Regions from separate parts of the Arthrobacter sp. Marseille-P9274 genome, predicted to be linked through region 1. Evidence: riboswitches for the same ligand, from Rfam matches in the RefSeq annotation. Region 1 holds a riboswitch; the other holds the start of a gene.

Region 1 (4,559 bases):
AACGCCCAGGTGCAGTTGATCCGCCGCAGCCTGGAGGCCGCCGGCTACCCTGACGTGCGGGTCGGAACGGTGGACAAATTCCAGGGCCGGGAGGCGCCCGTGGTGATCGTTTCGACCGCGGTGTCGGATGTCTCGCAGGCACCTCGGGGCATGGAATTCGTGCTGAACCGCAACCGGACAAACGTGGCGGTGTCCCGGGGCCAATGGCGGGCTGTCATTATCCGTTCGAAGGCCCTGACCTGCTATCTCCCCGCCCGTCCGCTCGGACTCGAAGAACTCGGTGCGTTCATCGGCCTTTGTGGCTCCGCCCCTTCCCAATCTTCTACGACCTGTAGAACAATAGGGGCATGATGTTCGAACACGATGATCCGGTCCTTGAACTCAGCGACGAGCAGTCCTGGAAGCTGCTCAGCAAAACCCAGCACGGGAGGATAGTCCTGACGGCGGCTGGCGAGACAGACATCTTTCCCATCAACTATCTCGCCCATGACAACCACCTGCTGATGCGCAGCGCGCCGGGCACCAAACTCGCTGAGATCACGATCAACGAGAACGTCGTCTTCGAGACGGACGGCATCGGTAGCGATGAGGCGTGGAGCGTCGTCGTCAAAGGCACCGCCAGGGTGCTGCAGTCCGGCGAGGAGATCGCGGCCGCGGAGCAGCTGGGGCTCAAGACCTGGGTGCCGACGCTGAAGGACTTCTATATCCAGGTCAAGCCGACCCACATCAGCGGCCGCCACTTCATTCTGGGCGAGCAACCGGAGCGCTTCTAGCTCACCCTGGCCGGGCCACCGGGCCAGCGGCAGGCACGCCCAGACCCGCCCCTGGCCCGGTTACGGCCTCAGTGGCCGACGTTGGCCAAAATTTCCTCGAAGCTTAGGGATTCCACCCCGCCGCGACCTGTCTCGGGAGCAGCGCTTTCATGGACCAGAGCCACCAGTTCGGCGGCCGCACGGTTGGAGCGGCGCTCGATGCTGCTGCCGCCACCCTCGCCCGACCCCCAGTCCTCAGGAGCGGCGAAGACAACGGTCTGCGTGGTGCGCGCACGCAGGTAGCTGAAAAGCGGCCGGATGGCGTAGTCCAGCGCCAACGAGTGCCGGGCCGTTCCGCCGGTCGCCCCGACCAGCACAGGCTTGCCGGCGAGGGCATCCTTATCGATGACATCGAAGAAGGATTTGAACAGGCCGCTGTAGGACGCGCTGAACACCGGCGTGACCGCAATCAGCGCATCCGCCGAAGCGACGGCGTCGATCATTGCGGCCAGCTTCGGCCCGGCATAGCCGGTCACCATATTGTTGGCGATATCGACGGCGTACTCGCGCAGCTCGAAGGTCTCGACCGCCACGCTTTCGTCCGAGAGGGCGAAGCGGGTGGCAGCGGACTTGGCCAGCTGGTCGGCCAGCATGCGGCTGGAAGACGGAACGCCCAGCCCCGCGGACAGTACAACGATCTTGCGCTCGGACATGCTGTTCTCCTGCTCCTCGAATCTTCATGCGTTTGCATTCACCATTGAAACCGGTTGACGCCGGAGATTATTCCGCGACTCCCATTGGGCCGGGCATGCCTCATTCCGGCCGAAACCCACTCATCGCATCACTCAAATCCCGGCCGGGGCACATCGCATCGCCAATCCGGCAGGGGCATAACGACGGGCTGAGGCCTCATGCCTGAATTAGCGCGACTTTGCGATCACACGCGGTGACGCGAATCCAAATCGACACGCCGCTTAAACGTTGATGTGTTGACAAACACGCATAACGAGTTTGTAACAGCTGATATCGACCCGGTAAGTTGGATTGCGCTTCCACGTAACGAGTGTTAGCCGCCTCGGCTGCCCGCCTAACCCTGTCAGCAGCCGACAGGTACCGTTCAATGACCTTCCCGACAGGGGCGGAGGAACCACTTCCGGCGCTCGAAGCGCCTTGGGGTGAAGTTCGCCCGGCCGCAGAGACGATAGTCCTGCCTGCCAGCGAACCGAGCAGAACTCTCTGGCTCGAATCCGACAGCTAACTTCGCCGGCGCCCTGAGAGGAATCCCTTGAACAGCAACTCCCCCATGCGCGGACGCCGACGCAACACCGACACCTCGCTGATGGCTGCCATCCGCGGCCATCGCGCCGCCGGTCGCGGCAACAAGAAGGACGCCTTCGCCGCCACCCGCAGCCAGAAGTTCGGCGTCGCCCTTGCGGCCGCCGGCATCCTGGCTCTCACCGCCATTCCGACCGCGCAGGCCGGCGTCGAACAGCTTGCGGCAACCCAGGCGTCCAGCGTCACCCCCGCAGCAGTGACGGTCCCCGAGGACGCCAAGGCCGAATTTAAGCGCGTCGAGGTGACGAGCAAGGCCGCCCCGAAGGAGGCCAAGATGGAGGCTAAGGCCGCCTCCGTCAAGGATGCGGCCAAGGCGAAGAAGGAAGCGGCCAAAAAGGCCGATGCCAAGGACCTCGTGTCCCCGGTCAAGAAAATGGTCACCAGTTCCGGCTTCGGCTACCGCATCAATCCCGTGACGGGCGCGGCCGGCGAGTTCCACAATGGCCTGGACTTCGCCCTGGGCTGCGGCACCCCCGTCAGCGCTGCCGCAGCAGGCACGGTCTCGAAGACTTCCTCCAGCGCCGGCGGTTACGGCAACCGCATCGTCATCAAGCACGGCGGCGGCATGACCACCACCTACAACCACCTGCAGAGCATCGGCGTCACCCAGGGCGAGAAGGTCTCGGCCGGCGACAAGATCGGCGCGCTGGGCACCACCGGCAACTCGACCGGCTGCCACCTGCACTTCGAGGTCCTCAAGGGCGGCTCCGAGATAAACCCCGCCAAGTTCTTCTAGGCCGTCCCGGATCTGGTCTTCTGCGGGAGGGGTTGTGCGGCATGCCGCACAACCCCTCCCGTGTCCCCGCTGCCGCGCCCTGTCGGCCCACCCTAGCTACCTATAGTCATAGTGAGTCATCTCGGATAGCGTGAGCTACATCACCGTTGTTCATCTGCGCTAAGGAGCTGTCCCGTGACCGAACCGATGACTGCCAAGAACCTGCAGGATGTCCTGGACCAAGCCGGCAACACCCTCGACCTGCTGCGCAACTCGCAGATCGGCGCCTACGTCTACCCCGTCGTCGCTCCCGAATTCACGAACTGGCGCAGCGAACAGCGGGCCTGGCGCGAGACGGCGGTGCTCTTCGACCAGTCGCACCACATGGACAACCTGTTCATCAAGGGTCCGGACGCCCTGAAGCTGATTTCGGACACCGCGATCAACTCCGTGGCCAGCTTTCCGGTCAACAAGGCGAAGCAGTACGTGCCGACGACGCCGTCCGGCCACGTGATCGGCGACGGCATCCTGTTCCACGAGGCGGAGGACGAGTACGTCTACGTGGGCCGGGCGCCGGCCGCCAACTGGCTGCTCTTCCACGGCGAGACCGGCGGCTACGACGTGGAAATCGTCGTCGACCGCCGCTCCCCCTCGCGTCCGATGGGCCAGCCGGTGAAACGCAAGTACTGGCGGTTCCAAATCCAGGGCCCGAACGCGTGGCAGATCATCGAAAAAGTCAACGGCGGCCCGGTGGAGCAGCTGAAGTTCTTCACCATGGACCGCATGAATGTGGCCGGCGCCCAGGTCCACACGCTGCGCCACGGCATGGCCGGCGCCCCGGGCCTGGAGCTGTGGGGCCCGTACGAGACCTACGACCGGGCGCGCGAAACCATCCTGGAGGCAGGCCGGGAGTTCGGGATGCTCGCCGTCGGCTCGCGCGCCTACCCCTCCAACACGCTGGAATCGGGCTGGATTCCCTCGCCGCTGCCGGCGATCTACACCGGCGAGGAACTGCGCCCGTACCGCGAGTGGCTCGGCGCGGACAGCTACGAAGCCACCAACGCCGTTGGCGGCAGCTTCGTCTCGGAGAAGATCGAGGACTACTATCTGACGCCGTGGGCGCTGGGCTACGGCTCGTTCGTGAAGTTCGACCACGACTTCATTGGCCGCGAGGCCCTGGAGAAGATCGATCCTGCGGCCCAGCGCAAGAAGGTGACGCTGGCCTGGAATTCCGACGACGTTGCGAAGATCTTCGCCTCGCTCTTCGACACCGGCGAAACCCCGTACAAGTACTTCGACCTGCCGCTGGCCAACTACGGCTCGTCCAACTACGACGCCGTGGTGGACGCCGGCGGGACGACCGTCGGCCTGTCGATGTTCACGGGCTACAGCGCCAACGAGAAGCGGGCGCTCTCGCTGGCCACGGTGGACCCTGATGTCCCCGAGGGCACCGAGCTCAAGGTGGTCTGGGGCGAGCCGGACGGCGGCACGCGCAAGACCACGGTGGAGCCCCACCGACAGCTCGAGGTCAGGGCCGTGGTCAGCCCGGTACCGTACGCGGCGGCGGCGCGGCAGGATTACCGCGGCGGCTGGCGTACCGGCCGCAAAGGCTAGGGGCCGGTCAGCTTCGCAGGGCAGCGGCCCCTGGACCCGAGAGTTCGTCCGGGCCCAGGGGCCGGCCCGAGACGGCGAGCAGCAGAGCGACGGCGGTCCCCCGCACCATGGTGCCATCACCGGCGCGGAGATCCATGTCCGTG
Region 2 (4,559 bases), 1.0 Mb from region 1:
ACTCCGGGCCGTAGCGGTCCACCAGAGTCATCCTCTCCGGAACATACCGGCAGAGGGCAGAGGCAGCACGGCCCGGCGGATCAGGGCGGGCCTGGCGGCGCCTGCCGCCGCTTGCAATACCGGATCCGGTCCAGGTCCTCTCCGGGCCTACTTCAGCTTCAGTTTGGCCAGGACCATGTTGTGGTCCGATCCCGGCGTGGAGCGCAGCCGGCCGGCGGCGTCGATGTCGAGAACGTTCTCGTAGGAGACGGTGCCGGCGATGTTCTTCGTGAAGACGTAGTCGATGCGCCCGAACGTCGAAGTCTGCTGCTTCCGGTAGCCGTTGGTCGTCGGGTAGAGGAAGTCGGTCTTGGCGGCCGAGGAAGCGGTGTCGGTCCAGCCGGCCTTGATGAAGGCCTCGTGCGGGGCGTTGGAGGGCAGCTGGTAGAAGCTGCTGTTCATGTCCCCGCCGACGATCACGGCACGGTTGCGGGTGTTGATTGCATTCATCTGCCGGTCAATGGTCTGCATGACCGCGGTCTTGGACACCGAGCCGGTCAGCGGCAGCTTCGGGTCGGCGTGGAAGGACAGCGCGTAGAAGATCTTGCCGGTCTTCTTCGATTTCAGCGCCACCCAGGCGGCGCCGCGGCGGTCCTGGCCTGCCGGGGTCGGCAGGGCGAAGGTGCCGCGCTTCACAAGGGTGTATTTGGAGCCCTTGTACGCGATCCGGTTCCAGTAGTGCTTGGTGCCTGCCTTCTCCGGCGTACGGTCCAGGGCGTAGCCGATGGTCTTCAGCCGGGCTTGGAAGTCTGTCATGGCCTTGGTGTTGGCGGTGCCCGGGATGTTGACGTTCATGGCCTCCTGGAGCAGGAGCACGTCCGGGTTCTTGGCCTTGATGGTCTTCAGGTGCGTGAGCTTGCGGGTGTTCCAGTGCGGGGCGCCTGTGACCTTGCAGCTGGCGCACATCAGGTTTTGGCTGGCCACGCTCAGCGGCTCGCTGCCGCCAACGGCAGGCGCTGCCGGGTACGCGGTCAGCCGGACCGAGGGCCGGGTCTTATAGGTCTTGTTGTGCGCGTACACCCGGATGAAGCTCGGCATCGACGACCGGGAGCCGTGCGTGAGCTTCGTGATCTTCAGGCTGGTGCCCGTGATGTTGGAGAAGGTCCGCGGCCGCAAGGTCATGGCCATGTTGTCGGCGATCTTCACGGTGTAGTGCGTGGTGTCCGCGGTCCGGTTCCAGGAGACCGTGATGCTGTCCTGCCCACCCGATGCCTTCAGCGGGGTGAACGCGCCGGGGTAGTTGGCCTGCGTGGTCGCCTTCAGGCTCGGGGACCAGGCGGAGCGGACGTATTCGCCGTAGTCGCTGCCGGGCTCGCGGTACAACGCCCGGTACTGGATGTAGTAGGTAGTTGCGTCCTCCAGGTCGCCGAGGTAGCGGCTGTTGACCTTCTCGATGACCGGCGCGCCGGCCATGTCGGAGCGTATGGAATAGCGGACCTCGTACCGGTTGGCCCCGGACACAGCATCCCAGGCCAGGGTGAAGCCGGTGTAGCCGGCAGAGGCCAGTTCGGGCCTGTCCAGGCTGGCTGCCACCTGCACCTGGGCGGGGGCCGCCACGGCGGTGCCGGGGACGAAGGCGCCGAGCAGGGATGCGGCGAGGAGGGCGGCCGCGGCGCGGCGCAGGGGAGTGGACTTCATGATGCTCCTGGGCGAGTGCGTGATCTCTAACAGGAGACATGCGTCGAAACCCCCGAAGCCTTCCCCCGCGAAAAGTATGACGGCCAAAGACCGTTTTGCGAAACGATTCACCGCAGCGGTAGGGCCGCAATGGCGCTGGAAGGTCACCGCAGTCCGGCCACGCATGGCAAGAAAAGGGCTAAGGCTTGTCGGACGGTGCTCTCGGCGTAATCCCATCCGGCGGGCGCAACGGCCCGGAGCCGGACGAAGCCTGCCCGGAGCGCTTCTCTGTGCCGAGGCCTGAGGCTAGGGGGAAGGAACCGTTCCCTACGGCACGCGATCGACCGTTTTGCCTGCTCAGGGCGTGCGTGAGCAGGAACACATGTCACGGGTTTGTAACGATTCATCCGCGGCGGATACGTTAGATGGCGCCATGCCCCGGATGGGCTCATGGCCTGGTGCGCACGCCGAACTCTGCCAGCGTACCTGTCCGTTCAATTGCACTGGCAGAGGTGGAGGAACCATCATCGGCGCCATCGGCGCCTTGGGGTGAAGTGCGGCCAGCCGAAGCAGCGTCCTGTTGTGCGGCGGCCGTGCCGGGATGCTCTCTCTCTCGAATCCGACAGCTAACTTCTCAGGCGTGTAGAGAGGATTCCCGTGAAGATTCACTCATCGCGCGGACGCCGGCGTGCCGGCTCCGCGGTTCCGCCCGGCGGCCGCTCCCGTGGCCGCCGCAGCGCCGCCGCAGCCTCCTCTGCGGCTTCGGTTTCCGCCGTTAGGAAACCGGTGGCGTTCACCGGCATTGCCGCCGTCGCCACCGGCTTGGCGGCCGCCGTTGTCCTTCCGCTGATCCAGCCGGCGGAACCGGACGCCGCGGGCAGCCATTCGGAAACCAAGACGTTCACGACGACGGGGTCGGTAGCGGCGTCGACCAGCAGCACGACGCCCGCCTACGACCGCCCCACGGTCGACAGCAAGGCGGCTTTGACCGGGGCGGCTTCGACCGGGGCGGCCTCGCTCCCCGCCGAGGGCAGCGCGCAGCCGACCACCGGCGCCGTCCCTCCGCAGCTGCCGGCCGCCGGAGAGGCTGGCCCGGCCGAGGAAGCGGCTCCCGTCCCGACCAGCGACGGTACAGCGGCGGCGGGCACGTCGAAGGCTGCGGGCGCGCCGGCCACCGGCTCGACCCCGGACACGGCCGCCCCCGCGACCGGCTCGGCCAAGGCAGGCACGGCAGCCCCGACCGCGACGGCAGCCCCGACCGCGACGCCGGACTCGACGGTCACGGCCGGAACGCCGTCGTCCGCCCTGGCGAGCCCCCGCCCCAGCGCATCCGCCACCCCCACTGAACGGTCCGTGCCTGAACGGACCCAGCCGGCCGAACGCAGCGTGCGCGCGAGGACGTCCGTGACCGCGGAGCCGATTCCGTCCACCGGAACGGCCGACCCGAGTATTCTCCCCGTGCCCGCGCCGTCGTTCGGTACCGGCAAGGCAGCGGCCGACGAAGCGCTGCGGAAGCTTCGGGCAGTGCGCGGCGAGACGGTCGACGACCCGAACTGGCGCTGGATCCGATCGCACCTGGACGGGCGCGATGAAGAACGCAGCCGCTAGCCGGACCTGATGACGGTTCGCTGCCAGGATCCGGCGGGGCCATGCCTCGGGACCTGCGGCGGAAGTACGACGGCGGAACTCATGTTCCGTCGTCGTACTTGCTTAAGATGCGGGTGCAGGGCGGCCGCTCGACCGATGCCCGCGTCCGGGACTACCGTTGAGATGGAGTCCGAACATGGACAATTTCAACGCACTGCTCGACACAGCGCGGGCGGCGTACGCCCGCGGGGATTGGTATGCCGCCCACCGGGATTTAGCGCATGCCAAGGAGCTCTCCGGACTGTCTGCACAGGACCTTGGCCTGCTGGGCAGCGCCGCCTGGTGGGTGGGGGAGGTCCGGGAATCGCTGTCGTTGTCCGAGGTGGTGTACCACCGCTTCCTGGACGACGGCGAGCCGGCCGAGGCGGCAATGAAGGCCTTGAACCTGGGCCTGCTGTGGTTCATCCGGGGCGACCTCGTCATTGCCTCCGGCTGGGCCAGCCGGGCCCGACGGATCTTGGCCGACATGCCGGAGGGGCCGGCGCAGGGCTACCTGCTGTACCTGGACGCCTCGATTGCCTTCGACTTCAGCCCCGACGGACCGGCAGCGCAGGCCGCGGCAAGGCTGCAGGAGCTGGCCCGCCGGCACCGCGCACCGGAGCTGACCTCGTTCGGGCTGGTGCTGTCCGGGCTGGTCGATCTGCGCGCAGGTAGGACGGCGTCCGGTTTCGCGCAGCTGGATGAGGCAATGCTGCCGGTGCTCGCCGGAATGATCCCGCCGGAATGGGCCGGCGACATCTACTGCACGGTGATCCACGCCTGCCATGAACTGGGCGACCTGCCGCGCATGAGCGCCTGGACCCGTGCCACGGAGCAGTGGTGCCAGCAGTTCCACGGGGAAGTGGTCTACTCGGGCATCTGCCGCATCCACCGGCTGCAGCTGCTCAGTGTGGAAGGCCGCTGGGGCGAGGCGGAGGAGGCCATCGAGCGCAGCGGCGCCGAGCTGGTCGGCCGGAACAACTGGGTGGCGGGCGAGGCCTTCTATCAGCTGGGCGAGCTCCGGCGGCTCCGCGGCGATACCGGCGGAGCGCAGGCAGCCTACGCCCGCGCCCGGGAGCTGGGCACCGAACCGCAGCCGGGGGAGTCCCTGCTGCAGCAGGCGGCGGGGCACAGCGACGCGGCCTGGGCAGGGCTGTGCTCGGCGCTGAGCGGCCGGGACCGGCTGGCCTGTGCGCGCTTGCTTGAGTCGGCGGTTTGCATCGCCCTGGCCAGGGGGCTGCGGGATGAAGCGGAGCGGTTCTGCACCCAGCTGGAGG

What was found. A riboswitch is a leader RNA that binds a small molecule or an ion and turns the genes downstream of it on or off. The one in region 1 is predicted to bind cyclic di-AMP.
Region 2: another riboswitch for cyclic di-AMP. It lies ahead of OC550_RS07395 (hypothetical protein); the one in region 1 lies ahead of OC550_RS12425 (M23 family metallopeptidase).

What each region holds. Positions count from the first base shown of each region.
Region 1 is NZ_CAMPOV010000001.1:2,676,351-2,680,909, forward strand. It holds gene OC550_RS12410 (TM0106 family RecB-like putative nuclease) at 1-351, shown strand, start outside; gene OC550_RS12415 (pyridoxamine 5'-phosphate oxidase family protein) at 348-773, shown strand; gene OC550_RS12420 (FMN reductase) at 842-1,465, opposite strand; cyclic di-AMP (ydaO/yuaA leader) riboswitch at 1,864-2,035, shown strand; gene OC550_RS12425 (M23 family metallopeptidase) at 2,038-2,823, shown strand; gene OC550_RS12430 (aminomethyl transferase family protein) at 3,010-4,416, shown strand; gene OC550_RS12435 (maleylpyruvate isomerase family mycothiol-dependent enzyme) at 4,424-4,559, opposite strand, start outside.
Region 2 is NZ_CAMPOV010000001.1:1,627,046-1,631,604, reverse strand. It holds gene OC550_RS07405 (SulP family inorganic anion transporter) at 1-22, opposite strand, end outside; gene OC550_RS07400 (endonuclease/exonuclease/phosphatase family protein) at 148-1,677, opposite strand; cyclic di-AMP (ydaO/yuaA leader) riboswitch at 2,112-2,311, shown strand; gene OC550_RS07395 (hypothetical protein) at 2,314-3,264, shown strand; gene OC550_RS07390 (helix-turn-helix transcriptional regulator) at 3,440-4,559, shown strand, end outside.